One region of the Weizmannia sp. CD-2023 genome, then DNA from elsewhere that is predicted to be linked to it. Evidence: predicted binding sites of a transcription regulator. Region 1 holds the regulator's gene; the other holds the start of a gene.
The links. Region 1 encodes Rex, which represses fermentation and respiration genes when NADH is low (regulators of the CRP and FNR family bind a similar motif). Its sites were predicted from a motif close to TTGTGAAATATTTCACAA; they were not measured.
Positions count from the first base shown of each region.

Region 2: the regulator Rex is predicted to act here: its motif matches at 11,711-11,728, upstream of P9687_RS04460 (DUF1641 domain-containing protein).

Region 1 is NZ_JARTJQ010000044.1:13,690-29,029, forward strand. It holds gene nadE (ammonia-dependent NAD(+) synthetase) at 700-1,527, opposite strand; gene P9687_RS06305 (nicotinate phosphoribosyltransferase) at 1,703-3,169, opposite strand; gene P9687_RS06310 (cysteine hydrolase family protein) at 3,198-3,752, opposite strand; gene P9687_RS06315 (dipeptide epimerase) at 3,842-4,906, opposite strand; gene P9687_RS06320 (DUF6044 family protein) at 5,120-6,796, shown strand; gene P9687_RS06325 (glycosyltransferase family 2 protein) at 6,827-7,831, shown strand; gene P9687_RS06330 (GtrA family protein) at 7,863-8,252, shown strand; gene groL (chaperonin GroEL) at 8,706-10,331, opposite strand; gene groES (co-chaperone GroES) at 10,385-10,669, opposite strand; gene P9687_RS06345 (CPBP family intramembrane glutamic endopeptidase) at 11,038-11,766, shown strand; gene P9687_RS06350 (YdiK family protein) at 11,763-11,960, shown strand; gene tatC (twin-arginine translocase subunit TatC) at 11,997-12,761, opposite strand; gene P9687_RS06360 (redox-sensing transcriptional repressor Rex) at 12,912-13,595, opposite strand; gene P9687_RS06365 (ABC-F family ATP-binding cassette domain-containing protein) at 13,910-15,340, shown strand, end outside.
Region 2 is NZ_JARTJQ010000031.1:5,495-20,834, reverse strand. It holds gene gndA (NADP-dependent phosphogluconate dehydrogenase) at 1-691, shown strand, start outside; gene P9687_RS04520 (MaoC/PaaZ C-terminal domain-containing protein) at 727-1,131, opposite strand; gene P9687_RS04515 (MaoC family dehydratase N-terminal domain-containing protein) at 1,128-1,577, opposite strand; gene P9687_RS04510 (SDR family NAD(P)-dependent oxidoreductase) at 1,593-2,354, opposite strand; gene P9687_RS04505 (FAD-binding oxidoreductase) at 2,545-3,909, shown strand; gene P9687_RS04500 (hypothetical protein) at 4,012-4,425, shown strand; gene mnmH (tRNA 2-selenouridine(34) synthase MnmH) at 4,510-5,556, opposite strand; gene selD (selenide, water dikinase SelD) at 5,590-6,639, opposite strand; gene P9687_RS04485 (metallophosphoesterase family protein) at 6,842-7,561, shown strand; gene P9687_RS04480 (hypothetical protein) at 7,608-7,778, shown strand; gene P9687_RS04475 (permease) at 7,766-8,830, shown strand; gene P9687_RS04470 (glutamate-5-semialdehyde dehydrogenase) at 8,894-10,141, opposite strand; gene proB (glutamate 5-kinase) at 10,142-11,236, opposite strand; gene P9687_RS04460 (DUF1641 domain-containing protein) at 11,813-12,262, shown strand; gene P9687_RS04455 (NAD(P)/FAD-dependent oxidoreductase) at 12,297-13,478, shown strand; gene P9687_RS04450 (DHH family phosphoesterase) at 13,630-14,817, opposite strand; gene rpiA (ribose-5-phosphate isomerase RpiA) at 14,870-15,340, opposite strand, start outside.

The DNA of each region.
Region 1 (15,340 bases):
CTTAAAAGCCACACCATATTCACTTTCCGGCTGATGTTTGCCGGGATTCTTTACTTACAGCTGTAGTACGTTCACTTTTCATCGGAATTTTGGTTCGTTCCTTAACGTAGAAGCGTTCTATGTGAACTTTTCATCGGAATTTTGCGCGCTTCCTTAACGTAGAGGCGCTCTATGTGCACTTTTCATCGGAGTTTTGCCTCATTCCTTAACGTAGAAGCACTCTACGTGCACTTTTCACCGGATTTTTGCCCCGTTCCTTAACGTAGAAGCACTCTACGTGAACTTTGCATCGGAATTTTGCGCGCTTCCTTAACATAGAGGCGCTCTATGTGAATTTATCACCGGATTTTTGCCTCGTTCCTTAACGTAGAAGCACTCTACGTGAACTTTGCATCGGCATTTTGCACGCTTCCTTAACATAGAGGCGCTCTAGGTGCACTTTTCATCGGAATTTTGCCTCGTTCCTTAACGTAGAATCGTTCTACGTGCACTTTTCACCGGATTTTTGCCCCGTTCCTTCACGTAGAAACCCTCTACGTGAACTTTTCATCGGAGTTTTGCGTGCTTCCTTAATGTAGAAACCTTCTACGCGAACCTAGGGCCTAACTTTTGCTCGTTCTACCATAGAGCCAACCGCCCTTGTGAACTTGCGGCCAAAATTTTGCCGGGTTCCTCCGCGCTGGGAGCCCGGCTTTATCATTATTTCCAAAAATCATCAAAAATCGTAATCGGCATATGGCGTTTGTGCTGTCCTTTTAAATACCAGGACTCGATGGTGGCTTTTGCTTTCGGGGAAATTTCTTTGCCTTCCAGGTAATCATCAATGTCATCATAGGTTACCCCTAATGCCACTTCATCGGCAAGCTGCGGACGATCGTCTTCAAGATCAGCTGTCGGCGTTTTTAAATAGAGCCGTTCCGGACAGCCGAGTTCTTTCAAAAGCATTTTGCCTTGACGCTTGTTTAACCTGAAAATCGGAACAAGGTCCGAGCCGCCGTCGCCATATTTTGTATAAAATCCGGTCACATTTTCAGCTGAATGGTCGGTACCGAGCACGACACAATTTTCCATCGCAGCAATGCTATACTGGACTTTCATTCTTTCACGCGCTTTTTCATTTCCTTTCGCATAGTCGGAAAGGACGATGCCCGCTTTTTCCAGGGACGCTTCGCTGGCATCAACGGCCGGCTTGATGTTCACGGTGATGTCCTTGTCCGGCTGGATAAACTGGGCGGCCAGTTCCACATCATCCGCATCTTTCTGTTCGCCGTAAGGAAGGCGTACTGCAATAAACTTGTATTCCTGGTTGCCGGTTTCTTCTTTCATTTCGTTGATGGCGATCTGCGCAAGCTTCCCTGTCAAAGTGGAATCCTGGCCGCCCGATAAACCAAGCACGAATCCTTTCAGGAACGGGTATTTTTTTAAATAACTTTTTAAAAAATCAACACTTTTACGGATTTCTTCTTTCGGGTCAATGACCGGTTTTACTTTCATTTCTTCCACAATTCTTTTTTGCATTGCGTCCATTTTTTTATCCTCCTTATCCGCATCTATATAAAATGAACGTAAGGATTTACATCAAGCCCGGTCGCCATTTGCATAATGGTTACTTTTTACAGCAGGCAACAGAGCCGCGATATTTTGTTCATTTTATATATTGTTCTTTTGCCACAAAACAGATGGAAAAAACCACCATCATCATTTAATCTTCTTCAAGCCGAATCACTTTTTGCCGCACTTCTTCTATATTGCGCATTTTGTTGTCCCAGCATTTTTGGCTCAAATCGACCGGGTATTCTTCAGGATTGAGAATGCGTTTATATTCGTCCCACAACAGGTCCAAATTATCTCTCGCATATTGTTTGATCGCATCCAGCGGCGGAAGTTCGTATACGAGCCGCCCCTTTTCATAGATGGTTTCATGGATATTGATGGCTTCAAAGTTTGTGACATATTTGCTGATAAAGGTATGGACAGGATGAAACATCTTCAGCCGCTTTTCCGCTGCCGGATTTTCGTCCTGCATGGCAATATAGTCGCCCTCCAGCTTGTTTGTCCGTTTGTTTAAAATACGGAATACTTTTTTCAGCCCCGGTGTTGTCACTTTTTCGGCATTGCTTGAAATTTTAATCGTATCCTGCATTTCCCCGTTCCCGTCTTCGATGGATACCATTTTATATACCGCACCGAGCGCCGGCTGGTCAAATGCCGTAATCAGTTTCGTCCCAACGCCCCATGCATCAATTTTCGCACCCTGGGCTTTTAAATGGAAAATCGTATATTCATCCAAATCACTGGATGCAAAAATTTTCGCATCCGTAAATCCGGCTTCGTCGAGCATTTCCCGTGCCTTTTTCGATAAAAAAGCCATGTCGCCGCTGTCCAGGCGGATACCAAGAAAATTGATTTTATCGCCAAATTCTTTTGCCACTTTGATGGCGTTCGGCACGCCCGAACCCAGTGTATCATATGTATCGACAAGAAAAATGCAGTTCTTATACGTTTCCGCGTATTTTTTAAAAGCGGTGTAATCATCCCGGTATGCCTGTACCATCGCATGGGCGTGCGTGCCACTCGTCGGCATGCCGAACACTTTCCCGGCCCGGACATTACTTGTTCCGTCAAATCCGCCGATGTAAGCCGCTCGCGTTCCCCACACGGAAGCATCCAGTTCATGGGCGCGCCTTGAACCAAATTCGAACAAGGCAGCATCATCACCGGCGACTGACCGGATTCTCGCAGCCTTTGTCGCAATCAGCGTCTGGTAATTGATGATATTTAAAATGGCGGTTTCGATGATTTGTGCTTCAGCCAAAGACGTTTCCACCTGGATCAGCGGTTCGTTGCCAAAAACGAGTTCCCCTTCGCGGACGGAGCGCAACGTTCCGGTGAAGCGCATTTCTGACAAGTACTGCAAAAAATCCTCGCTGTAATGGCCGGTGCTGCGCAAATAGGCAATATCTTCTTCAGTGAAGTGAAAGTGGTTCAAATAATCCACAATTCGCTCAAGCCCCGCAAAGATGGCGTAGCCATTTCCGAACGGTATTTTTCTGAAAAATGCTTCGAACACCGCTTTCCGGTTGTGGATACCGTCTTTCCAATAGGCCTGCGCCATGTTGATTTGGTATAAGTCTGTGTGAAGCGCTAAACTGTCATCTTTAAAACGCATGCTCTCGAATCACTCCTACCTAATGGGTTTACCGCACTTCCGCTCCGAGCGAACCTTTAAAATGGCTTAATGCCCATTTGTGCCCGTCCGGATTAAAACTTGCCACCGCGTTTTCGTGGACCACCAGCTTGAATCCTTTATTGTAAGCATCCACTGCCGTATGCAGCACGCAAATGTCTGTGCATACCCCGCATAAATGGATTTCTTCTATGCCCCGTTCCCGCAGCCGCAGCTCCAGATCCGTCCCGCAAAAAGCGCTGTAGCGGGTTTTATCGATCACATGAACGTTTTTCTTCCCTTTCCACGCTGTAAAAAGCGGCTGCAGTTTCCCGTACAGGTCGCGCCCGGGTGTGCCTTTGAGATTATGGGGAGGGAACAATTTCGTTTCCGGATGATAAGGATCATCTTGTTCATGGCAGTCGATTGCGAAGACCACGTAATCGCCGTTTTCAAGGAATGACTTCGTAAGCGCCACAATGTTTTCTTCAATCTGCTGCCCCGGTTTGCCGCATGTCAACCGGCCGTCGTCAGCTACGAAGTCATTGGTATAATCAATATTGATTAACGCTTTTCGGGCACCCATATGGATCCTCCGTTCATTTTAAATTATCCTTATTGTACACGAAAGATGGCTTCCGGCAAAATGTTTCATGCCGGAAGTTTATGGATAACCTACACAGGCTGGACGATGCCGATACCAGGCTGATCAGAGAGCAGGACGTCCTCGCCGTCATAGGTTAAATGATCCGGTTCTTCAGACAACCAGAGTGGCGCGTCCAGATCCATATAGACAACATTCGGATGGGCGGCCGCAAAGTGGGCAGCTGCCGCCACGGAAAGTGATGGCTCCATCATGCTGCCAACCATGCATTTCACACCGTTTGCTTCTGCAATGTCGGCAATTTTCCACGCTTCAGAAATTCCGCCGCATTTCATCAGCTTAATATTGATAAGATCGGCAAATCGGCCCGCGATCAATTTCAGCGCGTCTTTTGCCGAAAACAGGCTTTCATCTGCCATGACCGGCAGCTTTGTTCTTTCCGTTACAAACTTTAACCCTTCCCAATCATCGGCACGTACCGGCTGTTCGACAAACTCAATCCCGAAATCCTTTTTTTCCAGCTCTTGTAAAATTTGCACCGCTTGCTTCGGTTCCCACGCCTGATTGGCATCAAGGCGCAGTTTGACATCAGGCGAAACAGCGCGCCGGACCGCTTCAATCCGTTCGAGATCGATTTCCGGATATGTGCCGACCTTGATTTTCAACAGATGAAACCCGGCCTCCACGCTTTTTTCCGCATCCCATGCCATTTTTTCGGGCGTATCCACTCCGATTGTCATGGAAGTCCGGAGATTTTTCTGCCCGCCAAGATAGGCATACAGTGGAATGTTTAACCATTTGCTGTATGCATCGTAAAGGGCAATGTCGGCAGCAGCTTTTGCACTTGTGTTGCCCGTACAGCACCGCTGCACTTTTTTCAGGGCTTCCTGGAAATCACGCAAATCATGCCCGGAGAGCGCCTCCTTGATAGGCCCTGCCGCAACAGACATGATGCTTTCGGTTGAATCGCCTGTAATGACAACAGTTGGCGCAGCTGCCCCTGTACCTTTTATGCCATTGTCCAGTGTGATTTCCACTTCAATGCTGTCAATTTCATTGGCTTGCCGCAATGCTGTTTTAAACGGAACGAGCAGCGGAATGTTCCGGTAATGCACTTGCACATCTTTTATGATCATGGCAGCTTCTTCCCTTCATCCTGGCATTTCAAAGCCAATTTATGCTGGTTTTATTATATCATTAATAACGGGCCGGTGATTTAAACCCCGCATCATTTTTGCCTGTATTTTTTTGTGTGAACTTTTCCCTGGTTGCCCGCGTCTATTCAAACGTGCTTATGGAGAGAAGGGACCATACATCCAAAAATAGAAACGGGATGGTGTCAGACCGGAATGAAAATCAGTAATCATGAAAAAAATGCTTTATGGCTGGCCGTATGGATGCTGGCCGTCTACCTTTCGCCAATGTTTATTCTTGGCGGCAATATGCATATCCGGGTCCACGACAACCTGGATTCGAATATCGCCTGGTACCGGGTGCTCGACCGCAGCGGAGAACTGTTTGGCCCTCTGAATGCAACGATTCCGCAAATCATGAACGGGTTGCCGCGAAATGCGTTCGGGACGGAATTCAGCGGAATCCAGTGGCTTTACGCCCTGTTCCCTCCGGTCATCGCTTATACATTTAGCCAGACGATTACAAGAGTCTTTGCTTTTTTAGGAATGTACCTGTTACTGAAACGGCATTTCGTGCAAGGGCAGGACGGTTACTTCATCAGGGTATGGGTTTCTCTTGCTTTTGCGATCACCCCGTTTTGGCCGTCCGGCATGTTAAGCACATTGGGGATGCCGCTTGCGCTTTGGGCTTTTTTAAACATCAGGAACCGGCAGGCCACATGGAAAGAGTGGCTGGCGCTGACCCTTTTGCCTTTTTACTCCAGCTTTGTGCTCGGGTTCTTCTTTTTTCTGGCGGCGATGGGACTTTTGTGGATACGGGATGTGCTTGTGAAACGGGAGCGCAACTGGCCGTTCTTTTTTGCAATCGGCTGGATGCTGGTGCTGTATTTAGGGATTGAATACCGGCTTGTGTATTCCCTTGTCTTTTCCCATGAGCCGACAAGCCGGAATGATTTTGTTAGCTCGAAACTCGGCTTTTGGCACACGCTCCGGCTTGCGCTAAAAAATTATGTGTTCGGGCATACACATGATATGACCGTGCACACGTTTGTCATTCTGCCGTTCTCTTTTATCGCCATGTGGCTGATTTATAAAACAAAAGCATGGAAAAAGGAAAAACGGTATGTGCAGCTTTTTATGCTGAATGCCGTTTTATCGCTCTGGTATGCTTTCTGGTTCAACAAGGCATGGGAACCGTTAAAAGAAAAGATCAGCCTGCTGAATACGTTTAACTTTGCACGGTTTCATTTTTTGCGGCCGCTTATCATTTATACGATGTTTGCAGTGGGGGCATGGTTTCTTTGGAAACGCGGCAGAAAGTGGAAGGCATTCGTAAAATTTTGCCTCATCGCCCAGGTGGTTGTCCTGTTTGCGTTTAATCCTGAAATTTATTATCGTGTTGCCGGGAAACCTTCGTTCAACCAGTTTTACGCGACGGGCCAGTTTCACGAAATCGGCCGCTATATCGGCAAACCGAAAAGCGCTTACCGCGTCGCCAGCATCGGGATCCATCCGGCCATTGCCCAGTACAACGGTTTCTACACCTTAGATTCTTACAATAATTATTATCCGTTGTCTTATAAAAGGAAATTCCGAAAAATCATTGCCGGGGAACTGGAGAAAAGCCCGCAATTAAAAACGTATTTTGACCAGTGGGGGAACCGCTGTTATATTTTTGTCAGCGAACTGGGCAAGCATTATGAATTCCGGAAAAACAGCGGCGTCAAAATCCATCATCTTGCCATCGATACAAAAGCGTTTGAAAAGCTTGGCGGGCGGTATATTTTCTCGGCTGTCCCGATCCAAAACGCAGAAGAAGAGCATTTGCGGTTTTTAAAAACTTTCCGCAATGCCGACTCGGCGTGGACCATTTATTTATACGAAGTAAAGTAAGCATCATGCTGGTAAAGGAGATGCTGTAGAATGAGTCAATATCCGAAATTAACGATTGTTGTTCCTTGTTATAATGAAGAAGCCGTATTGCATGAAACGATGAAGCAGCTGTCAGAGGTGCTCGAATCTCTGATCCAGTCCAAACTGATTGCAAAAGACAGCACGCTCTTGTTTGTCGATGACGGGAGCCGCGACAAAACCTGGCAGATCATTGAATCCGCTTCGGCCCGCCATCCGTTTGTAAAAGGCATTAAACTGTCGCGCAATGCCGGGCACCAGAATGCGCTGCTTGCAGGGCTTACGGTCGCCAGTGAGCATTCCGACTGCGTCATCTCCATTGATGCCGATTTGCAGGACGATATCCGGGCGATTCGGGATTTTATGGAAAAATATTGGCAAGGCTACGATATTGTATACGGCGTCCGCGACAGCCGGGAAACGGACACTTGGTTTAAACGGACAAGTGCGCAAGGGTTCTACTGGCTGATGGGAAAAATGGGGATTCAGCTCGTGCCGAACCATGCTGATTTCCGGCTGATGAGCAAGAGAACATTGGAGGAACTTTTAAAATATAAAGAAGCAAATCTGTTTTTGCGCGGGATTATCCCTTTGCTCGGGTTTCCTTCTACGAAAGTGTATTATGACCGAAAAGAGCGGATGGCCGGGGAATCAAAATATCCGTTAAAGAAAATGCTCGCTTTTGCCCTGGATGGCATTACGTCTTTCAGCATAACCCCGGTCCGCTTTGTGACGGCCCTCGGGTTTGTCACGTTTATTTTAAGTGCGTTTGTCGGCCTTTATGCCCTTATAGAGGAGCTTGCCGGCCATACCGTCTCCGGTTGGGCTTCCCTGATCATCTCTATTTGGCTCCTTGGCGGCCTAGAGTTGATGGCGGTGGGGCTGATCGGGGAATACATCGGCAAAATTTTTAAAGAAGTCAAAAGGCGCCCGCGCTATACCATTGAAACGAATTTATATAAAAACGAGAAATCTTCTTTCGTCTTAAGCCAAAACAGTGATACAATGAAAACTTGAAAACACAACTTACGAAAGGTTTGCTGGACCCATGCTCAAACAATATGCCGCTTTTCTTAAGTTTTGCATTGTCGGCGCCGGAAATACGCTTGTTGATTTTCTCGTATTTTTTCTGCTCACCTCCGTCCATGTGCCTTATCTGGTTGCACAGGCATGTTCTTATACGGCCGGCATGGCAAACAGCTATTTGCTGAACCGGTTTTGGACGTTTCAAGTAAGAAAAAAAGCAACATGGGCTGAAGCTTCACGGTTTATCGCCGTCAATTTAATTGTCTATGCGCTGACTTCCCTTCTGCTTTTCCTCTTTCACGAGCAGTGGGGCTGGCCGCTTTTATACGCGAAGATCATTGCCACACTGGCAGGGATGGCTGTCAATTTTCTTGGCACAAGGCTCTGGGTATTCCGTGAACACGCGGAATAACCGGGCCGGCATCCCTAAAAAAACCGGCTTGCCTTCTTTCTGTCACCTGTTCAGGCCCTTCATTTCGCGCCCACCACGCTTACGTTTGCCGCTTGCCTCACCCGCCATCATTAGCGGCTTATGGGCATAGCCTTCATTCCGCAATCACTTTTCTCAAACACTTCCCTCTATTTTGCAACCATCTTACTTACGGTTTATACGCTTCCCTTCATTTCGCAATCACCCCGTACAGGACTCATGCCGCTTCCCTTCTTTTCGGCTTTTGCCATTTCAACACCCCTGTTCATTTGTAAGCATACACAAAGCGTGTATGAGAAACAGAAAAAAGAGGCTCCCGGTCACTTCCCGGGAGCCTCATTAAAAATGTAACGATCTAAAACATGAACCGAAACATGGAATGGTACAGTTTTGAACGTCTGTAAAAGCCGTTATCCCAGCATTTTCAGGCGCTTATTACATCATGCCGCCCATGCCCATGTCAGGGGCGCCGCCGCCTGCAGGTGCCGGCGGTTCAGGTTTGTCGGCAACAACTGCTTCTGTTGTAAGCAGCATTGCAGCAACAGATGCAGCATTTTGAAGTGCGGAACGGGTTACTTTCGTCGGGTCCACGATACCCGCTTCAATCATGTTGACCCATTCTCCATTGGCGGCATTGTAACCAATGCCGACATCTTCTTTTTTCAGGCGTTCGACAATGACTGAACCTTCAAGGCCGGCATTTTCCGCGATTTGGCGTACAGGTTCTTCTAAAGCGCGTGCAACGATATTGATGCCTGTTTGAACATCGCCTTCTGCTTGAATGGAAGCAACTTTCTTGATGACATTGATCAGCGCCGTGCCACCACCAGCTACAATGCCTTCTTCAACAGCAGCGCGCGTAGAGTTCAAAGCATCTTCAATGCGCAGTTTGCGTTCTTTTAATTCGGTTTCTGTCGCAGCACCGACTTTGATGACCGCTACGCCGCCGGCCAGTTTTGCAAGGCGTTCTTGTAATTTTTCACGGTCAAATTCGGAAGTCGTTTCTTCCAATTGCATGCGGATTTGGTTTACACGTGCGGAAATTGCAGCAGAGTCGCCTGCCCCTTCAACGATTGTCGTTGTTTCTTTTGTAACAACCACTTTTCCGGCACGGCCGAGTTGGTCAATGGTTGCAGATTTCAAATCAAGGCCGAGTTCTTCTGTGATCACTTCGCCGCCTGTCAGGGTTGCAATATCTTCGAGCATCGCTTTGCGGCGGTCACCGAAGCCAGGCGCTTTTACCGCAACGGCATTGAATGTGCCGCGCAGTTTGTTGACAACGAGTGTTGCAAGAGCTTCCCCTTCAACATCTTCCGCAATCAGCAACAACGGTTTGCCTTGTTGGACAACTTGTTCCAGAACAGGCAGGATTTCCTGGATATTGGAAATCTTCTTGTCTGTAATTAAGATGTAAGGGTTATCCAGAACAGCTTCCATTTTGTCGGAATCCGTTACCATGTAAGGCGATGCATAGCCACGGTCGAACTGCATTCCTTCCACAACGTCCAATTCCGTTGAGAAGCCTTTTGATTCTTCAATGGTAATAACGCCATCGTTGCCCACGCGTTCCATTGCTTCAGCGATCAATTCGCCGACTTCTTCGTCAGCAGAGGAAATTGCAGCAACTTGGGCGATGGAAGCTTTGCCTTCGATTGGTTTCGAAATGGCTTTTAATTCTTCGACAGCAGCCGCAACTGCTTTTTCAATCCCTTTGCGGATGCCAACCGGGTTTGCACCTGCTGTTACGTTTTTCAGGCCTTCACGGATCATTGCCTGTGCCAGAACAGTTGCAGTGGTTGTACCGTCACCAGCTACATCGTTCGTTTTGCTGGCCACTTCGGAGACAAGTTTGGCACCCATGTTTTCAAACGCGTCTTCGAGTTCAATTTCTTTTGCGATCGTGACACCGTCATTTGTGATCAGCGGAGAACCGAATTTCTTTTCCAGAACGACGTTACGTCCTTTCGGGCCCAATGTCACTTTTACAGCATCTGCCAGTTTATCCACACCACGAAGCATACCGCGGCGGGCTTCTTCGCCGAATTTAATTTCTTTTGCCATTTATAAAACCTCCTCATGTCATATCGTTATTTCTATGTTTCAACAAGCCAGGCTTATTCCACAACCGCCAGAATATCGCTTTCACGAAGGATTAAGTATTCTTTTCCGTCATATTTCACTTCAGTGCCGGCATATTTCGAGAAGATGATGCGGTCGCCTACTGCTACATCGATGGCAACACGTTCACCGTTATCAAGGGTACGCCCGGAACCGACAGCCACAACTTTGCCTTCCTGTGGCTTTTCTTTTGCCGTGTCAGGCAGGACAATACCGCTTGCTGTTTTTTCTTCCGATTCAACTAATTCAATGACAACGCGATCACCCAGTGGTTTTAACACGTGAAACAACCTCCTTAATTCGTATTATGTAAAATTTTGTCCATTATTAGCACTCGCATAAGTTGAGTGCTAACACATTTATTATAATAAATAATTCCTTGCTTTTTTGCAAGTCTCTCATCCAACTTTTTTTATTTTTTTCGGGCCCTGCATCCTTTAAAGAGCCCCGTCAAAGGATGCCGGTTGCGCGCCTCCATTTCAGCCGCTTGCCCTTTTATAAGTATGCTTGATCACCATCCGGATATGCAACTGAAAAGGCTGGCTCTGCGCACGGCATTTGAACCCCGCCCGGTTCAATAGTACAATGAACATATTGGACGAATTTGCGATCCTTTAAACTTTGAACTGGCAAGAAAGGAAAAGAACGCGTGAAAAAAGAGTATGTGTATATTCTCGTGACGTACATCCTTATGCTGCTGTCCGGCGCCGTCGGGTATCCGTTGCTCTACTATGCCGGGGTGAACGTTTTCCACGAACCGGCAGACAGCATGCGGACATTGACGCCCCCGCTTTGGACCGTCATCAGCTTTATCATCGGGCTGATCATCGTCCTGTACTTTTTAAGAAAAGCCGCAAAGAAAGAAACAGACCGGACTGAACCGCTTCCGGCCGCGCCATCCGCCATATGGGCAATAGGCGGCGTCTTTCTTTGTTTCTTTGCCCAGACTGCAGCCGCGATCATTGAATCATTATTCGGTGCCCCGGCTGCCTCCAACAATACGCAGCAAATCATGGCGCTGATTGAAAGATTTCCGCTCGTCATCCTCATCAGCTCGATCGCAGGGCCGATTCTCGAGGAAATCGTTTTTCGGAAAATCATTTTCGGCACGCTGCGCAGGCGCTTTTCATTCCTTTTATCCGGTATTGTCAGCTCGGTTATTTTCGGACTCGCGCATACCGAACCGAGCCACTTGTTTTTATATTCCCTTTTAGGGCTGACGCTCGCTTATTTATACGAGAAAACAAACCGGATCACCGTTTCCATGTTTGCGCATGTTTCCATGAACACGATTGTGGTCGTGAGGCTGCTTTTGCACCCGTCCGTTCTGCAGACATCCGTACATGAAATTTACAGCTCAATTGGAGGACTTCTATGATGAGACCACTTTTTTCAGGGATTGTAAACTGCCTGCTCGGGGCTTTGTTCACTTATTTTGCCATTCAGCAGGTACAAGTGGGCGGCTGGGGCTTTTTTTCTTATTTACTGCTGTTGATTGCAACATTGGATCTGGGTTCCGGCATCAGGCTGATCTTTCTCCATTTCAAGCTGAAAAACTCAGTGAAAAAATAAAAGCCGTTTTCCGGCTCCGTCCGGAAAACGGCTTTCTTATTCAGAAGCAATCGTCTGTTCATCCATTGGCATTTCTTTTGCCGCTTTTTTGGCATTGCGGTACGCCATTTTCGAAATCAGTGTGCTTGCTTCATACAGCAAAACGAGTGGAACAAAGGTAATCAGCTGCGAAAACACGTCCGGCGGGGTGATGATGCCGGCAGCTGCAATCAAAGCAAGATACGCATATTTTCTTACCTTTTTCAACAGTCTCGGCGTAATGATGCCAAGCCGGGTCAGAAACAGGACCACGACCGGCATTTGGAACACAAAGCCAAACGGAAGCGTGATCTCTAGCAGAAACTGAATATACTCCCGGATCCCGATCACCGCACGAATGCCCATTTCATTTGACAAGCCCATCATAAACTTCACCATCAGCGGACAAAGCACGAAATAGGAAAAAGAAACGCCGGCTATAAAAAGCAAGATGGAAACAGGAATGTAACTTAATGTCAGTTTCTTTTCTTTCTCATACAGCCCCGGGCTTATAAACGCCCAAAGCTGGTACAAAATCACCGGCAGGGTCAATAGGCATGCGATCACAACCGAAACTTCCATAAAAACCTTAATAGGATCGGTTACCCTGAAGGCATTCATCGTGAACATGCCGGCATTTTTGGCATGCTGCAAATAACGTATAACAGGTTTTGCGGTAAAAAAGCCAACAACCAGGGCAAACAGAAAGAAAATGAGAACGGTAATTAACCGCTTTCTCAATTCCTGGATGTGTCCGGTAACCGGCATTTTTTTCGTATTCATCGCCGTTCCCCTTTAAGTGCCGGCGTTGAATCCGCCCTTTTCCCTTTGCACGCCACAGCCAAATCCGGCCATTGCCATTTGCGCCTGCATTCCGTTTTCAATCGGGCCACCCCCTGTACCCACTATGATAACGGAAAAAAAGCTTTTTGGCTATGGCTTCGCAACCGGCTCTTTTGTTTCTTTCAAATTTTCTTCATCATTTGAATAATGTTTTAAAAAGTAGATCAGTGCCTGCAGTTCCACGGCCAGGTCAATATGATGGACGCGGATATCCGGCGGCACGTTCAGCCGGGCAGGTGTAAAGTTTAAAACGCCTTTTACATTTGTACTGGCAAGCTCGTCTGTCACTGCCTGGGCACTGGAAGCGGGGACCGTCAAAATCACAACCGTCACATCTTCCGCGCAAAGCCGTTCTCTTAATTCGTCCATGCTGTAAACAGGCACATTGCCAACATGGCTCCCCACCTTCCCGGGGTCATTGTCAAATGCCATCACAATCCGTGCGCTGTTATTCTTCGAAAAATTGTAATTCAAAAGGGCTGTACCGAGGTTCCCAACGCCAACCAGCGCTACATCTGTGATCTCATCCTGGTTCAGCGTCTTGCCGAAAAAAGACAATAAATATTTTACATTATAACCATAACCTTTTTTTCCAAGTGCCCCGAAGTAGGAAAAATCCCTGCGTATCGTAGCGGAGTCGACTTTCACCGCTTCACTCAGTTCCGCCGAGGATACCCTTTGCTTGCCAAGTGTATATAAATTTCTCAGGTACCGGTAATATAATGGAAGCCGTTTTGCAGTGGCTTGCGGTATTTTTACTGATTCATCCTTCATGTGAAATCCCCCAAGTTGAAAGCTTAAGTTTTTTGTGCTGTTGGTTCCAATCGTGCGTCCATTCCAGAATGGCAGCGCTGCCATTCTTCATTATAATATTACTCCTATCTGAGCAAAGAAAAAATATGTTTTAAAAAAATGCCTGCATGCGCCTTTTTCTCTCTCCAACTATGTTAAATATATCACAAGTAAGCATTTTTTTCATGGGTTTTTACGAATTTATGTGAAAAGTTTTTTGACAAATTCCGATCACGCCGGTTGAGTTGCAGTTCGCCTTCCTGTACACTTACAATGGTATAGAGGTGAACATAAAGATGATGTTGCTGCAAGTTCAACAAGTCACAAAATATTATGGCGCTGAACTTATTTTATCGGATATAAAATTAGAAATTCAAACAAAAGACCGGATTGCCTTGGTCGGGAGAAACGGGGCCGGCAAATCGACCCTCCTGAAAATCATCGCCGGCCAGCTTTCTTATGATGAAGGTTCCATCATTATGCCGAATGGTGTCGAAATCGGTTATCTCGCCCAAAATACCGGACTCGAATCGGATCTGTCCATTTGGGACGAAATGATGTCGGTTTTTAAAAATTTGCTGGATATGGAAAAACAGCTTCGCGAATACGAACAAAAAATGGCCGACCCTAAGATTTATAACCGCCCGGCGGAGTATGAAAAAGTGCTGCATGCTTATGATACTTTGCAGACACGTTTTAAAGATGAAGGCGGATATCAGATCGAAGCGGATATCCGGTCAGTTCTGCATGGCTTCCGTTTTGACCAGTACGACTACAACACCCCGATCCGGACATTAAGCGGCGGGCAAAAAACACGCCTTGCATTGGCGAAATTGCTGCTCACAAAGCCGGACATCCTCATTTTGGATGAGCCGACAAACCATCTCGATATCGAAACGCTCACCTGGCTGGAGCAATATTTACAAGGCTATGAAGGCGCCATTCTGATCGTGTCCCATGACCGTTATTTTCTGGATAAAGTCGTCAACCAGGTCTATGAAATTTCAAGGCATTCCATTAAAAAATACCACGGCAACTACAGCCGGTATCTGGAACAAAAAGCCGCCCAGTACGAGCGAGAGGTCAAACAATATGAAAAGCAGCAGGAAGAAGTTGCGAAATTGCAGGCATTCATCCAAAAAAACATTGCCCGTGCCACCACGACAAAGCGGGCGCAAAGTAGGAGGAAACAACTGGAAAAAATGGAATTGATGGACAAGCCGCTTGGCGATGAAAAATCTGCCCGGTTTTCGTTTGAAATTGCCAAACAAAGCGGGAACGAAGTCCTTCATGTCCGGGATGCTGCCATCGGCTACGACGGGGAGCCGGTTGCCAAAAACATCCATCTTTCAGTCAAAAAACAAGACAGTGTTGCCCTTGTCGGCCCGAACGGCATCGGCAAGTCAACGCTTTTGAAATCGATTATCCGGAGAATCCCGCTGATATCCGGCACGATCGAATATGGCTCCAACGTTATGACCGGCTATTACGATCAAGAACTGGCCGACTTATCTTCCAATAAAACGGTCCTCCGGGAATTATGGGATACATACCCGCTGAAAACAGAAAAAGAAATCCGCACGGCACTCGGGAATTTTCTTTTTTCCGGCGATGACGTTTTAAAAACCGTCTCATCCTTAAGCGGCGGCGAAAAAGCCCGGCTTGCCCTCGCCAAATTGATGCTGGAAAAGGCGAACTTTCTAATTTTAGATGAACCGACAAACCAC
Region 2 (15,340 bases), on a different contig from region 1:
AGACCCAGAAACCGGCAAACCGCTTGTCGACGTCATTTTAGATACGGCCGGCCAAAAAGGGACAGGCAAATGGACAAGCCAGAGTGCGCTTGATCTAGGGGTTCCGCTGCCATTGATTACGGAGTCCGTATTCGCCCGCTTTATCTCGGCCATGAAAGAAGAACGGAAAGCGGCAAGCAAATTGCTAAAAGGGCCTGAAAAACCCGCTTTTTCAGGAGACAAAAAAGCGTTCATTGAAGCGGTCAGAAAAGCATTGTACATGAGCAAGATTTGTTCTTACGCCCAGGGCTTTGCGCAAATGCGGGCCGCTTCGGAAGAATATAACTGGGATTTGAATTACGGTGAAATTGCGATGATTTTCCGCGGGGGCTGCATCATCCGCGCGCAATTTTTGCAAAAAATCAAAGATGCGTACGACCGCGATCGCAATCTTAAAAACCTGCTCCTTGACCCGTATTTCAAGGAAATCGTGGAAAGCTACCAGGATGCGTTGCGCGAAGTCATCGCGACAGCTGTCCGCTTCGGCGTACCTGTGCCGGCTTTGTCCGCAGCGCTTGCCTATTACGATTCGTACCGTTCGGAAGTGCTGCCTGCCAATCTCTTACAGGCCCAGCGTGACTATTTCGGTGCCCATACGTACCAGCGCGTTGACAAAGAAGGCATCTTCCATACGGAATGGCTTGAGTTATAATTCAGAAAAATCCCGCCGCACCTGGCGGGATTTTTTTACTCTCCGTACATTTTGAACACGATTTCGCCTTTGATCACTTTTCCCCCGTCTTGATTGGCCACCACTGCTTCATACGTTTGCCGGGCGCCTTGCGCTTCTTTCAGCGTTGCCGACAGTGTCAAGCGATCGTCTAGAAAAACCATGCCCGCAAAGCGCACGCTAAATTTTTCGATGAATCCTTCGCCAACATACGGTGTAAACAGCTTTCCGAGATTTCCCATTGTCCACATCCCGTGGGCAATAATGCCGGGCAGCCCGGCTTTTTCTGCTGCTTCATCGATCGTATGAATCGGATTAAAGTCGCCGGAAGCACCAGCGTACTTGATTAAGTCCAACCTTGAAACCGGCGGGAGTTCCATGCTTTCCAGGCTGTCCCCGGGTTTTTTCGCGCGAAGGTTCATCCTTTCATCCCCTTCCGGACCGTTTCAGAAAGAATAATCGTTTGGGTTGCGGTCATGACGATTTCACCATTCTTATCTTCCGCCGTGCTTTTTATAAACAAGAAACCCATCTGTCCGAGCTTTCCTTTTCTTTCCTGGTATTTTTCAATTTCCCTATAGCAGTGCAATGCTTCTCCGACATAGAGCGGCCGTTGATATTCGAAATTTTGTTCCCCGTGTATGAGCCCAGCTTTCGGAAGGTCCAGGCCTTCTATTATCCCGTAGTCAAACGTGACCGGGAATGTCAGCGGTGCGATGTTGGCTTTAAACCCTTTTTCAGCCGCAAAGGCAGGATCTGTAAAAACAGGGTGCGGGTCACCGATGGCTTCGGCGAACTTTCTGACAGCGCCCCTTTCGATCGTATTTTGGACCGGATTTGACCGTTTTCCAATCAGTTCTTCAAACATCCGCCCGCCCCCTTATTATGCTTTCGGCCCGCCGGCAACATAGAGCACCTGGCCGTTTACGAACGACGATTCTTCCATCGCAAAGAAAAGGACCGCGTTTGCAATATCTTCCGGCTTTCCTGTCCGACCGACAGGAATCATCGATTGATTAAATGCGATAAAGTCGTCGAATTTAACGCCGAGCCGCTCAGCCGTCGCTTTTGTCATGTCGGTTTCAATAAAGCCGGGCGCAACCGCATTGGCGGTAATGCCAAACTTTCCGAGTTCAATGGCCAGCGTTTTTGTAAAGCCCTGAATGCCCGCTTTTGCCGCCGCGTAGTTTGCCTGGCCGCGGTTGCCGAGCGCGGAAGTGGAAGAGGTATTGATGATTCTTCCGTATTTATTTTCAACCATGTTTTGCTGGACAGCCCTTGAAAAGAGGAACGCCCCTTTCAAATGGACATTCATGACGGTATCCCAGTCTTCGTCCGTCATTTTAAACAGCAGATTATCGCGGATCACGCCTGCATTGTTGACAAGAATATCAATCTTTCCATACCGGGTGCACACAGCTGAAACCACCGCTTCCACCTGCGTGCGGTTTGCCACATCCGCCAGCTGCCCGAATACATCGTAACCGCTTTCTTTGAAAGCCTTTACAGTTTCTTCCAAAGCCTTTTCATTGATATCGACGAGACAGACTTTTGCCCCTTCTTTGGCAAAGGCGGCTGCAATGGCTTTGCCGATCCCTCTGCTTGCACCCGTTACAATCGCAACCCTGTTTTCAAACCTTTTCAAAACCGCTCCCCCTCGCATGTTCGAATTTTTCTGTTTGTTTTAAATATATACAGTAAACAGTTTAAATTAAACGCTTCCTTTTGTAAATATTTGTGCATCCCTTTCAAGCACTCCACTGCCAAAAATTTTGTCAGCGCTTTATTTTTCGTATATTATAAAAAGTAGAAATATACATAAAGAGGTGGCAAGCTTGGAAAATTTTATTTTAAAACTGAAAGAATTGATCGGCCCGGATCTGGTCAGCGGAAATGAAACGGTTCTTGAGCAGCACAGCAGGGACGAATCCTATCATACACCCCATTTGCCGCAGGCTGTTGTATTTCCCGAGTCGGTGGAGCAAGTAAGGAAAGTGGTTGCTTTTGCCAATGAAAATCGCATTCCGGTGATTCCTTTTGGCCTCGGTTCCAGTCTCGAAGGCCATGTCATTCCTTATCAGGGCGGGATTACGCTTGATATGATGCGGATGAACAAAGTGGTAGAAGTACTTGACCGTGACTTTATTGTCCGGGTGCAGCCGGGTGTGACGCGCACGCAGTTAAACCGGGAGCTGAAAAAGTATGGTTTGTTTTTCCCGGTCGACCCGGGGGCGGATGCAACATTGGGAGGGATGGCCGCGACCAACGCCAGTGGCACCACTTCTGTTAAATACGGGGTCATGCGCGACCAGGTGTATGATTTAGAAGTGGTACTGGCGGACGGAACGGTCATTCATACCGGAAGCCTTGCCGCAAAATCATCGTCGGGCTACCATTTAAACGGGCTCATGGTCGGGTCTGAAGGGACACTGGGCGTCATTACCGAACTGGCTTTAAAAGTATACGGCATTCCGGAAGCAATGGTTGCGGCAAGGGCCGTTTTCGAAACGGTCAGGCAGGCGGTTGATGCTGTTGTCGCGATCCGCCAAGCCGGGATCCCGATGGAAAGGATGGAACTGGTTGACAAACGGTCGCTTCAGCAGGCAAACCGGTTTATGGGGACATCGTATCCGGAATGGCCCACTTTATTTTTGGAATTTACAGGGAACGAATCCGGGTTAAAACAAGATGTCAACTTTGCGAAAGACATCCTTGCCGAATTCCAATGCAAAAATGTTATGTTTGAAAAAGATGAAAAAGCGCGCCATAAGCTCTGGGATGCGCGGCATAAACTTGCCTACGCTTTTGTCCGCGGCACGCCGGGAAAGAAAATGATGGTAACCGATGCCTGTATCCCCCTTCATTTCCTTCCCGAAGCCATTGAAGATACGCGCAAAACGCTTGACAGAATGGGCATGGACGGGGCCATTGTCGGCCATGTTGGCGACGGCAACTATCATGTCATTTTAATGATCGATATGGGAAATGAAAATGAAATTCGGCAGGCACAGGCGTTAAATGAACATATTGTGTCATTTGCGCTTTCAAAGGGCGGTACCTGCACAGGCGAACACGGCGTTGGGATTGGAAAGGCAAAATATCAGCGTGAAGAACACGGGCCCGCTTATGGGATGATGAAGAAAATCAAGGATCTGTTTGACCCGAATCATATTTTAAACCCCGGTAAAATCTTTATTTGAGGCTTTTGCCCGCATTTTTTTCACTTTTTGGGGCAAATGTCTATAACCATGCGCCCTGATCCACATACTCTAATGTTGAACACCGAAAAGGAGTGGGTTGAGATGGAACAAACATATGGAAATTATCCGCAATCTCAGGGGTTAGGGCATTTCGGCAGCTATGCCGGGGGAAGCCAGCCTTATTATGATGATGATATGGATATGATGCAGCATTACGGTCCGATGGGGCAAATGGGCCAGATGGGAGCAGCAGACGGTTTGGCAGGGCAATATCCGATGGCAGGGCAAATGTACCCGGGACAGCATCCCGCAACTTCGATGTATCCGGGCATGTACGGCATGCCGGGGTACGGTCAGCATATGGGAATGCCGATGGGCCCGGGGTACACAGGCGCCGGTTACGGTCATGGACAAATGCCGGGTTATCCAGGATATGCGGGCGCTGGGATGGGCATGGCCCCGGGAATGATGCACGGTTATTACCCGGGCATGACAGGCAGGGATTGTCATTGCTGACCGGGGCATACCCGCGAGCCAAATCCATAAGGCGTGCCAAATAAATCCGCAGTGATACATGTAAACAGCCGGCCTGCCATTGCTTTAGTGCAACGGAAGGCCGGCTGTTTTTAACATTTCTTTTAATTGGCCGAGCGCTTCGTCGGTATGTCCGGCCCGGATCGTTTTCACCCTTTCTGTCTCCTCTATTCCGAGCGAATGGTCATATCTTGGATCATAATAATATTCGAGCAGCCATTTTACGGCCTCATGATATCGTTCAGTCTGTAAATCTTTCTCGATTTCTTTTGCAACCGGCGTGTGAATCCGTTCTTTGATGCTTTGAAAGGCACGGATGCACGCTTCTTTGTTCTCCCACGGCCGGTAATCATCCAAAATATTGCGGACCCGTTCCTCCACCGGCAATTCAATCATAATTTTCGTGCCGCGCGCTTTGTTTTCCATCAAAAATTCCGGCACCACTACTTTTCCGATTCTTTTGCTTTCCGCTTCCATCAGAATATACGGCGCATTTTTCAATTGTAAAATGCGCTCTGCCAACAAAGCATCGAACGTTTTCTGGTTATGGGAGCTTAGGCCGATATCCCCGAAAATGCTGCCGCGATGATTGGCCATGCCTTCCAGGTCAAGGACCGGATAGCCTTCCGAAGCAAGCGCCCGGAGCATATACGTTTTACCGGTGCCTGTATAGCCGCCCAGCACATACGTAACCGGATGAAAGTCCATATTTTCAAGCAGACCTGTCACCCATTTCCGGTAGGCGCGGTAGCCTCCCTGGAGCCGGTAGGCATGGATGTCCATCAGATTCAAAACGGTTGCCGCCGTTTTGCTCCGCATACCGCCGCGCCAGCAAAATACCGCTTTTTCCCCTTCTATTTCACGGAAAGCCTCGATAAAACCGGGCAACTTTTTCGAAAAAATTTCAAGTCCGCGTTCTTTCGCAGCGCGGTTGCCGGATTGGGCATAAATCGTCCCCACTTCCGCCCGTTCTTCATCATTAAATAAAGGGATATTCACGCTCCCCGGAATCGTTGCGTTCCGGTATTCGGAAGGGGAACGGACATCCACCCATGTGAGCTGCTTTTTCTCCATCCGTTTTCTTGCTTCTTCAATGGTAATGTCTTGAAACAAATATTTCCCGCCTTTCTATGGTTCCTGATGGGACTATTGCACTTTGATACGGCCGGGATGACTCGCGACGACTTCACCGATCAGGCAGGCTTCCACCCCTGATTTTACAAGTTCTTCGAGCAGCTGTTCCGCTTCATCGCCGGCAACGGACAGCAATAGGCCGCCTGATGTGACCGCATCACTTAAAATCCATTTATCTATTTGGTCCATGCCTTCTGGGAAGTCGACGACATTTTCAATATGGGCAAAATTATTCTTTGTGCCGCCCGGAACAGCACCTGCTTCCGCCAGTTCACGCACGCGCGGCAGCACCGGCACTTTGTCTTGGTAAATACGGAGCCCATTTTTGCTCCCCTGCGCCATTTCGGATGCATGGCCCAAAAGCCCGAACCCGGTCACATCGGTCGAAGCATGGATGGTGTAATCCCGGGAAATTTCAGCTGCTTTTTTATTTAAGGTGGCCATGACATTGGTCACGCGTGTGATCTCTTCTTCCGTTAATAAATCCCGTTTAATGGAAGTGGTCAAAATCCCGACCCCGATCGGTTTCGTCAATATCAGCTTGTCCCCCGGTTTGGCCCCTGCATTCGTGCGGATATTTGCCGGGTGGATCGTGCCAGTCACCGCCATCCCGAATTTAGGTTCCTGGTCATCAATCGAATGCCCACCGGCTAAAGTGACCCCGGCTTCTTTGCACTTATCACCGGCGCCTTTTAAAATATCGGCAAGAATGGCTTTGTCGAGGGTATGGATCGGAAAAGCAACAATATTCAGCGCAGTTAGCGGCGTACCGCCCATGGCATAAATATCACTAATTGCGTTTGCCGCCGCCACCTGGCCGAATGCATAAGGGTCATTGACAATCGGTGTAAAAAAGTCGACTGTCTGCACGATTGCCAAATCATCCGTCAGCTTGTAAACGCCGGCATCATCGTTCGTATCGAGCCCGACAAGCAAATTCGGATCCGCTGCCTTCGGTGGCAGCGTCCGCATCACCTGCTGCAAATCCGCCGGACCGATTTTGCATCCGCATCCGCCTTTTGTTGTCAGTGAAGTCAATTTTATTTTTTCTGATTGTGCCATATTGCATCAACCTGACCTTTCTTAAAGCATGTCTGATCCTTGTACCATTATAGACCACTTCGCAGCAAAATGCATTTTCTTCCGCTCCGTCCGCCTAATGAGGACGCTGAAAACGGATCCCGGTGGTGAAACCAGGCAGGTCGGGATAAACCCGCAACCCATTATGGTATAATAAAGGAAACAAATTTTTGAGGTGATCGCGTTGAAACTGGCATTTATATCCGATATTCACGGCAATGCGCATGCGCTCGAAGCCGTGCTGGAAGATATTGAACAAAAGCGGGCCGATAAAATTTTTGTCCTCGGCGATCTTTGCTTTCGCGGCCCGGAACCACAGCGGGCATATGAGATGGTGATGGCTTTAAATACGGAAGTGATTAAAGGAAATGCTGATGAATGGGTGTACAGGGGTGTCGGCATGAACGAAGTGCCGGAAAAGGCTTATGAAATGATGAACCGGGAGCGGGACTGGACGGTTTCCCGGATGGAGCAGAATGCAGTGGAGTCGTTGCACCAGCTCCCCGAAGAGGTAAAATACGAATACGGCGGCATCAAAATTCACGGATTTCACGCCACCCCGTACAGTTTGTTTGAAAATGTGCCGCCGGATAGTGAAAACAGCAAGTTGAAAGAGAAGTTAATGCAGGAAGACGCGGATATTTATTTATACGCGCACATCCACCTGCCGTTTATCCGCACGTTTGATGGCAAAACGTTTGTCAATCTCGGCAGTGTCGGTCTGCCGTTTGACGGGATCGCCAAAGCCTCTTATGCGATGGTGGAAATTGGCGATCACGATTACCAGGTTTCCAATGTCCGTGTTTCCTACGATGTGCAAAAGACGATCGGGTTATTTGAAGCTTCCGATTATCCGAATAAAGACAAGCTGATCGACATTTTAACCCGGGCAAAAAATGATTGAACCCACCCCCGGTTTTAACCGGGGGTTTTTTTCGGCAGAAGTTTTTGTGAAATTTTTCACGAAAGAGCATAAAAAAGCGCAGCAGCCCCATGCCAAAAAAGAGACAGCCATTGGCATCACCCGCCATTTATTTTTTCACCTTATTATGTTATCATTAACAATTGGTATAAATTTTACTGTCATAGAAATGGAGATGTTGTTGCTTTGGCTGTTGTGAATCATACGGCAAAACCTGAACAGCAATCCGAGAAAAAGGCGGCATGGCTTGCCGTTTTGTTTCTCGTCATTGCCGCGTTCGGCCTTTTTTATGTAAAATGGTGGCCGTACTATGAGAAGTCTTTGCTTGCCGCCCATACGCATTCCATCGGGACATCGATTCTCGGGGATCCGGGCAAATCGGCATCATTTTCATGGGATGGCACCTTCCAATATGTGATCGCGTATTTTCAGGCTGTTTGGAAAGCGGCCGTGCTCGGCATTTTGCTCGGTTCGCTCGTGCAAGTGCTCCTGCCTTCTGCATGGCTGCTTAAAGTGCTCGGCAAAACGTCATTTGGAAGTACGGTCATTGCCGGAGCGAGCGCCATTCCCGGCATGATGTGCACATGCTGCGCAGCACCGATTGCAGTCGGGCTGCGCAAAAAACAAGTGTCCACACCTGCGGCACTCGCCTTTTGGATTGGTAACCCGATGCTGAATCCGGCAACGCTGATTTTCATGGCTTTTGTATTATCATGGAAATTTACCCTTCTCCGCATCGTCGCAGGGCTTATCATGACGTTCGGGGTCAGCTGGCTGGCGGGCCGGCTTGTGAAAAACGAACAACCGGTGAACATCCGCCAGTTCGAGCCAGATGCCGGAGAAAACAACGGGTCCTTTTTCTTAAGATGGGGAAAGGCCGCCGGAAATATGATCCTGTATCTTGTTCCGGCTTATTTGCTTTCGGTTGTTGTGTTAAGTGCGGCCCGTTTCTGGTTGTTTCCGGCATTCGGCCAGCATGCCGGAAACAGCATTACGGCGGTGATCCTGCTTGCTCTTGCCGGCATGCTGTTTGTCATTCCGACAGCAGCTGAAATTCCGATTGTCCAGACGATGATGGCTTTCGGGCTCGGGACAGGTCCGGCCAGCGCACTGCTTGTGACGCTTCCGGCCATCAGCCTTCCTTCCTTGATCATGGTTGGCCGGTCGTTTTCAAAACAAACCCTTCTGTTTGTTGCAGCCTCCTGTGTTGTGGTCGGGATTGTGGCAGGATTATGTGGAATGTTTTTTTAACCAAACGATTGCCCGGAGCATATGAATAAAACGGCGCGGCTATCTGGCCGCGCCGTTTTGCATTCATTCTCTGACTTGGCCGCTCCCGTAAATCCAATATTTTGTGGACGTTAAGGCATCCAACCCCATCGGACCGCGGGCATGCAGTTTCTGGGTGCTGATGCCGATTTCCGCCCCGTATCCGAACTCAAAACCGTCTGTAAAGCGGGTGGACGCATTATGGTACACACAGGCGGCATCCACCATGGACATGAAATGTTCCGCCCGGGCCCCGTCTTCTGTTACAATCGCCTCTGAATGTTTTGTGCCGTAACGGTTGATGTGCCGGATCGCTTCATCTGTATCTTCCACCGTTTTGACGCTGATTTTAAGCGCGAGATATTCGCAATACCAGTCCTCTTCCGCCGCCTCTTTTGCAGCCGGAAAAATTTTTCGCACCGGCTCGTCTCCGTAAATCTCCACCCCTTTTTCCGCCAGTGCGCTAAGCAGCTTTTCACCGTGCTGGGCGAGCCAATGCGCATGGATTAAAAGCGTTTCGATAGCATTGCAGACGGATGGGCGCTGTGTTTTTGCATTGACTGCGATCCGGACGGCCATTTCCGGCTGTGCTGTTTCGTCAATATATAAATGGCAATTGCCCGCCCCGGTTTCAATCACCGGTACAGAAGCTTCGCGGACAACAGTATCAATCAGCTTTTTCCCGCCTCTCGGGATCAAGACATCAAGATAATCACGAAGGTGGAACATTTCTGTTGCCGCCTCCCTGCCTGTATCTTCGATGAGCTGGACGGCATCTTCAGGAAAGCCTGTCTCCGCCAATGCGCGGTGAATGGAAGTGACGAGCGCCTGATTTGAGCAGATGGAAGACGAGCTTCCCCTTAAAATGACCGCATTGCCCGTTTTGATCGCAAGCGTGGCAGCATCGGCCGTAACATTCGGGCGCGCTTCGTAAATCATGCCGATGACACCGACCGGCACTTTCTTTTTGAGGATGAGCAATCCGTTTTCTTTCTTGATTTCCTCGACCGTTTCCCCGACCGGATCTCTTAATTTCACAAGCAGCCGGACCGCTTCTGACATATCATGGATCCGCTTCTCGTTCAGCATCATCCTGTCGAGTATATTTTCCGGAAGGCCTGCCCGGCTCCCCCGCCTGAGGTCTTTTTTGTTTTCGGAAATGATCGTTTCCCGGTCCTCAAGCAAAACACGGGCAATCGCCAAAAGCGCTTTGTTTTTTTCTTCCGTTGTTTTTTTGGCGAGCACCATGCTGATATTCTTCGCTTTTTTTCCTTTTTCTGCGGCTTCAGACATTTAACCCAGCCCCTTTCTGTTTAAAGGCACCCAATGATCGCGGTGAATGACTTCTTCTGCTGCCCGCCCGCTAGGCCTCATAAGCACGCGCAACAGCTCTTCTGCACCGTAAAGCACTTCCCCTTTTCCAAGCAGCCCTTTTGCGCCGTAGACGTCCACGACATCGCCTTTTTGGAATGTGCCGGAAATTTTTTGAATGCCTGCCGGAAGCAGGCTGCTCCCTTTTTGCAGCAAAGCCTGTTCCGCGCCGCGGTCAATGTATATTTTTCCGGCACTTTCCGAAAACAGCGCGATCCATTGTTTCCGGCTCTTTACAGCTGGGCGGGTGGCTCCGATATACGTGCCGTCCCCTTTTCCTTCGAGTATCCTGACGAGTTTATCGCACCCTTTTCCTTTTCCAATAAACACCCGGACGCCGAGGGAGACAGCTGTATTTGCGGCTTTTAACTTTGACAACATGCCGCCTGTTCCCGCTTTCGACCCGGCGCCTCCAGCCATTTTCATCATCTCGGGCGTAATATGATCGATAAAATCAATGCGCTGCGCACAACGGTCGTATTTTGGATTCGTGCTGTACAGCCCATTTACATCCGTTAAAATGATGAGGCATCCGGCGTGGACAAGCCCGCTGACAAGCGCTGACAGCATATCATTATCGCCGAAAGTCAGTTCTGAGACCGACACGGAATCATTCTCATTGATAACTGGGATGACGCCGCGGCGCAAAAGCTCTGTTATCGTTGAATAAGCGTTATGGTACCGGTCTTTTGTGGAAAAATCTTTCCGGGTCAACAAAATTTGCGCCGGTATTAAGCCGTAAGCACCGAGCGCTTCCCTGTAACGCTGGATGAGCACACTCTGGCCGATAGCAGCAGCAGCCTGCTTCCCTTTTAACGTGACGGGCCGCGCCGGGTAACCGAGCAGCCGGAACCCGCACGCGACGGCGCCGGATGAAACGACGACCACCTCATGCCCGGCTTTGTGCAATGCGACAAGGGCGCCGATATGATCGGCAAACTTCTGTTCATCGATTTCACCGGCGTCATTTGTTAAAGAACTGCTTCCGATTTTTACGACGACTCTGTTTTTCTCCATGGCTTTTCTCTCCTTCTAAAAAAGGTGAAACAAAAAGGCCTTTCCGTCCCTGTAAAAAGGACGAAAAGGCCTTGCTTTTCGCGGTACCACCTTTTTTGGGCGACATTTGCGCCCCGCTCTTTTTTGATAACGCAAAACTTTGCGCCCGGTTTTCCGGGACCCGGAAGGCAGGTTCGGCAGGCCGCCTGCTGCTGCACCTTTCAGCCTGTGGGTGCCGCTCTCTTATGCAAGGGTGATCCGCCTACTATTCCTTCGTTCACGTTCAGTATTTTTAATTATCTTACAACAGCAGTAGCAGAAATGCAAGCAAAATATTTTGCTATGCATAACCCAGGCAGCCGGGACAAAAAATAAGCTTACATGCGGATTTTCCCCGAAAATGGAAAGCAAATTACTTTCTATACGGTGAAAATTTGATATACTAGTCATGTATGAGGTTTCATCACCTTTCTTTGTGAATCTTGGTACGTAATTATGGGAGGAAATTCACAATCAGGAGGGGGGAATCAGGGAACCCGTATATTTTTTTGCATCTACATATGTGTGGGAATTCCATCAGAAAAGGAGAAATAGGAGATGGCAGAAACTTCAGCTCAAAAAGGCAATCCTGAAGAAAAACCGGAAGTAACCCCGGAAACGGCAGTCGTACAGAAAGATTTGCTGGATCAATTATTGGATCCGGAAATCCAGCAATCTTTGACGGTGTTGGTTGAAAGCCTGCCGAAAATGGCCGAACTGGTCACCATGTTAAACAAAGCCTATGATTTTGCGCAATCCATTATGACAGATAAAGTGCTGGTCAATGATTTTAAAGGCGGATTTCTAGGCTTTCTGGATCCCGTTGCCGAAAAAGCAAAGGGGCTTGCCCAAACTGCGATTGAAGCAAAAGACCGTGCCGAGACGTCCACAGACACAATCGGATTGTTCGGCCTGTTGAGATTGCTGAAAGATCCGCAAGCCCAGAAGCTGTTCCGTTTCCTGCAGTCTTATCTTGCAGTCGCGGAAGAACGCAGCAAACAGCAGTAAGGTGAATGAGAACTAATGAAAACGGGGGATCCATATGAGTAAAAAAATTGTCATTTTAGGGGCCGGTTATGGCGGCCTGTTATCTGCGTTATCAGCGCGTGAATATTTGTCAAAAGACGATGCAGCGATCACGGTCGTAAACCGTGTGCCGGACCATCAAATTATTACGGAATTGCACCGTCTGGCGGCGGGCGGCGTTTCTGAAAAACGGGTGTCGCTTCCGCTCAGAAAACTGTTTAAAGGTAAAGATGTCGACGTTCAGGTGGATGAAGTCACAAAAATCTCGCCTGATTCGAAAGAAGTATCGCTCGGAAGCGGCTTTAAGCTGAATTACGATGTGCTCGTTGTCGCACTCGGCAGCGAAACAGCTTTCTTCGGCATTCCGGGCCTTGAAGAAAACAGCTTTCTGTTAAAATCAGTGGACGATGCGAAACGCATTCATGCCCATATCGAGTCCTGCCTTGCGCAGTATGTCAAAACGAAAAACAAAGCGGATGCCACATTTGTTGTCGGCGGTGGCGGCCTGACCGGGATTGAACTGGTTGGCGAGCTGGCGGACAAGGTGCCGGCATGGTCGAAAAAATTTGCGATCGACCCTTCTGAAATCTCGCTTATTTGTGTCGAAGCGGCGCCTTCCATTTTGCCGAACTTCGCGCCAAATCTAATTGAGCGGGCAACGAAGAGCCTGGAAGCGCGTGGTGTGCAATTTTTGACAGGCATCCCTGTTACGAAATTCCAGGATAATGTCGTGGAATTAAAAGACGGCCAGAAAATCGAAACAAAAACGCTTGTCTGGACGGGCGGCGTGCAAGGAAACCGTGTCGTTGCAAATTCCGGGATTGAAGTAAACCGCGGGCGTGCAACCGTAAACGCCTATTTGCAATCCACTTCCCATCCGGATGTGTTTGTTGCAGGCGACAGCGCGGTTGTCTTCCCGTCAGAAGGCGCACGCCCTTATCCGCCAACAGCACAAATGTCGTGGCAAATGGGAGAATTGATTGGCTATAATCTTTCTGCTTATTTAAAAGGCGGGAAAATGCAGACGTTCCACCCGATCAATTCCGGTACGCTTGCAAGCCTCGGCAGAAAAGATGCCATTGCATTTATCGGGGAAAACCAAACGCAATTAAAAGGCTTCCCAGCTTCCGCTATGAAAGAAGCAAGCAATATTCGTTACCTGGCCCATATTAACGGGTTATTCTCACTTGTATATTAAGGAAAAAGGCGCATCCAAACGCGGATGCGCCTTTTTTAAGCCTCTTTTTCCCCGGCAAACCTAAGTTGCAGGCCGCGCTTTTTTTTCGTGCAAATTGGCCGCAACCGGCTCTATACCTGCACGAAAAAAAGCCCGGCATCACCGGGCAGCTTTACAAACCACTTTCGCTTCTTTTTTTCTTTTTGTCCATATATTCCAAATACGCCTCATCGTGGGTAAGCCATGCTTGGAACTGGCGCTTTACAAATTTTTCCGCTTCTTCAAAGGCAGAAAAAGAAGGAGACTGCTTTAAGCCTCTTGCTTCGATCGCCCAGCCTTTTTGAGGGTCTTTATAAATAAAGATTGGTTCCCCGCTGCGGTTTTGGTATAAACATCCCGCTTCCTGCCCTTTGATATTGGACTGGTTATGGGCAAAATCGCGTTTCAGCGGTTCTGTTTTAAACGTTTCGACGACAAACTGCCGGAACGCCTCTTCCGTCAGCACGGCCCCCGATGCTTTTTTGTGCCCGCCCCCGTCGTATTTTTTGGCAATTTCCGATACGTCAATATGGTCATGAATCGTCCTGAAACTGATCCGTTTCTTTCCGACCATGCAAATGGCGATATAATCGAGATGCGGGTATTCTTTTGCAACGGCATTCCCCAATTCGGAATGATGCGACTCGGCATGAATAACGCCTGCATAATAACCGTCAATCACAGCCTGGTAGACTTCCCGCTTTTTTCCATTTATATATCTTTCGATTTTTTTCTCTTCCAGATCAAGTATTTTTTCTTCCAAATCATCAAATGAAAACGTTTCACTGCCGCTAAGTTTATGTAGCAAAATCTCTTCAAACTCTTCGATCGGATACAGATAGAAAAGATCATTTAATTTTTTGGCCTGCATATTCCCGTTGCGTTCCCATTCCCATGTATCCATTTGCCGGACAAGTTCGACAAACGCGTCAACAGCACCTGTCGGGTTGATTTTTCCTTCCGCTTGCAGATACCGATAAAACAAAGAAGTGGCGCTTGCCTGTTTGCCGTCTTCCTCCACCTGGACAGAAGCCCATTCATGCTCATTTAAGTGAAGCGCGCTTTTATGGTGGTCAATCAGTTTCACTTTTCCGCCCTGTGCGGCATAGGCATCGAGGAGCTCCGCATTTTTTTCATTGACCGATAAATCGGTAATCCACAGCATGTCTTCTTTATGTTCTTTTTTTAAAAAAGCTTCCACCTGGGGATTTAAACCGGACACAGAATTATACTGGATTTCAATGTCTTTTCCGAATGCAAGCCTGGCAAGAATCCCACAGCCAAGCCCGTCCAGGTCATTATGGGTTAATAAACGATACATCAATCTTCCTCCGAAATTAAAATTTCTGTATGGTCTCCCATACGGATGTTTTTCACAAAATAATATTCTTTGCCTCCGCCCGGTTCCGGGTATATACCTTGTCGCCGTTCCCGATGACAACAAGATCGCAAATGCCGAGAAAAAGCCCGTGTTCAACAATGCCTGTTATGCTGTCCAGCCAGGCTCCAAACGCGCCAATATCAGGCGTTTGGAGCTTTATATCCACGATATAGTGGCCGCCGTCTGTTACATACGGCCGGCCTTCTTTCATCCGGAGGACAGGGTTTAACCCTTCTCGCTCAAACGTTTTCACCAAATGTTTGTATCCGAACGGGACCACTTCCACCGGCAGCGGAAAAGCACCAAGTTTTTGAACCATTTTCCGGGAATCCACCACCCAGATATTTCTTTTTGATGCCTTTGCCACCAGTTTTTCAAACAACAACGCCCCGCCGCCGCCTTTGATGCCGTTTAAGGAAGGGTCCACCTCGTCGGCTCCGTCAATGGTCATATCCATTTGCGC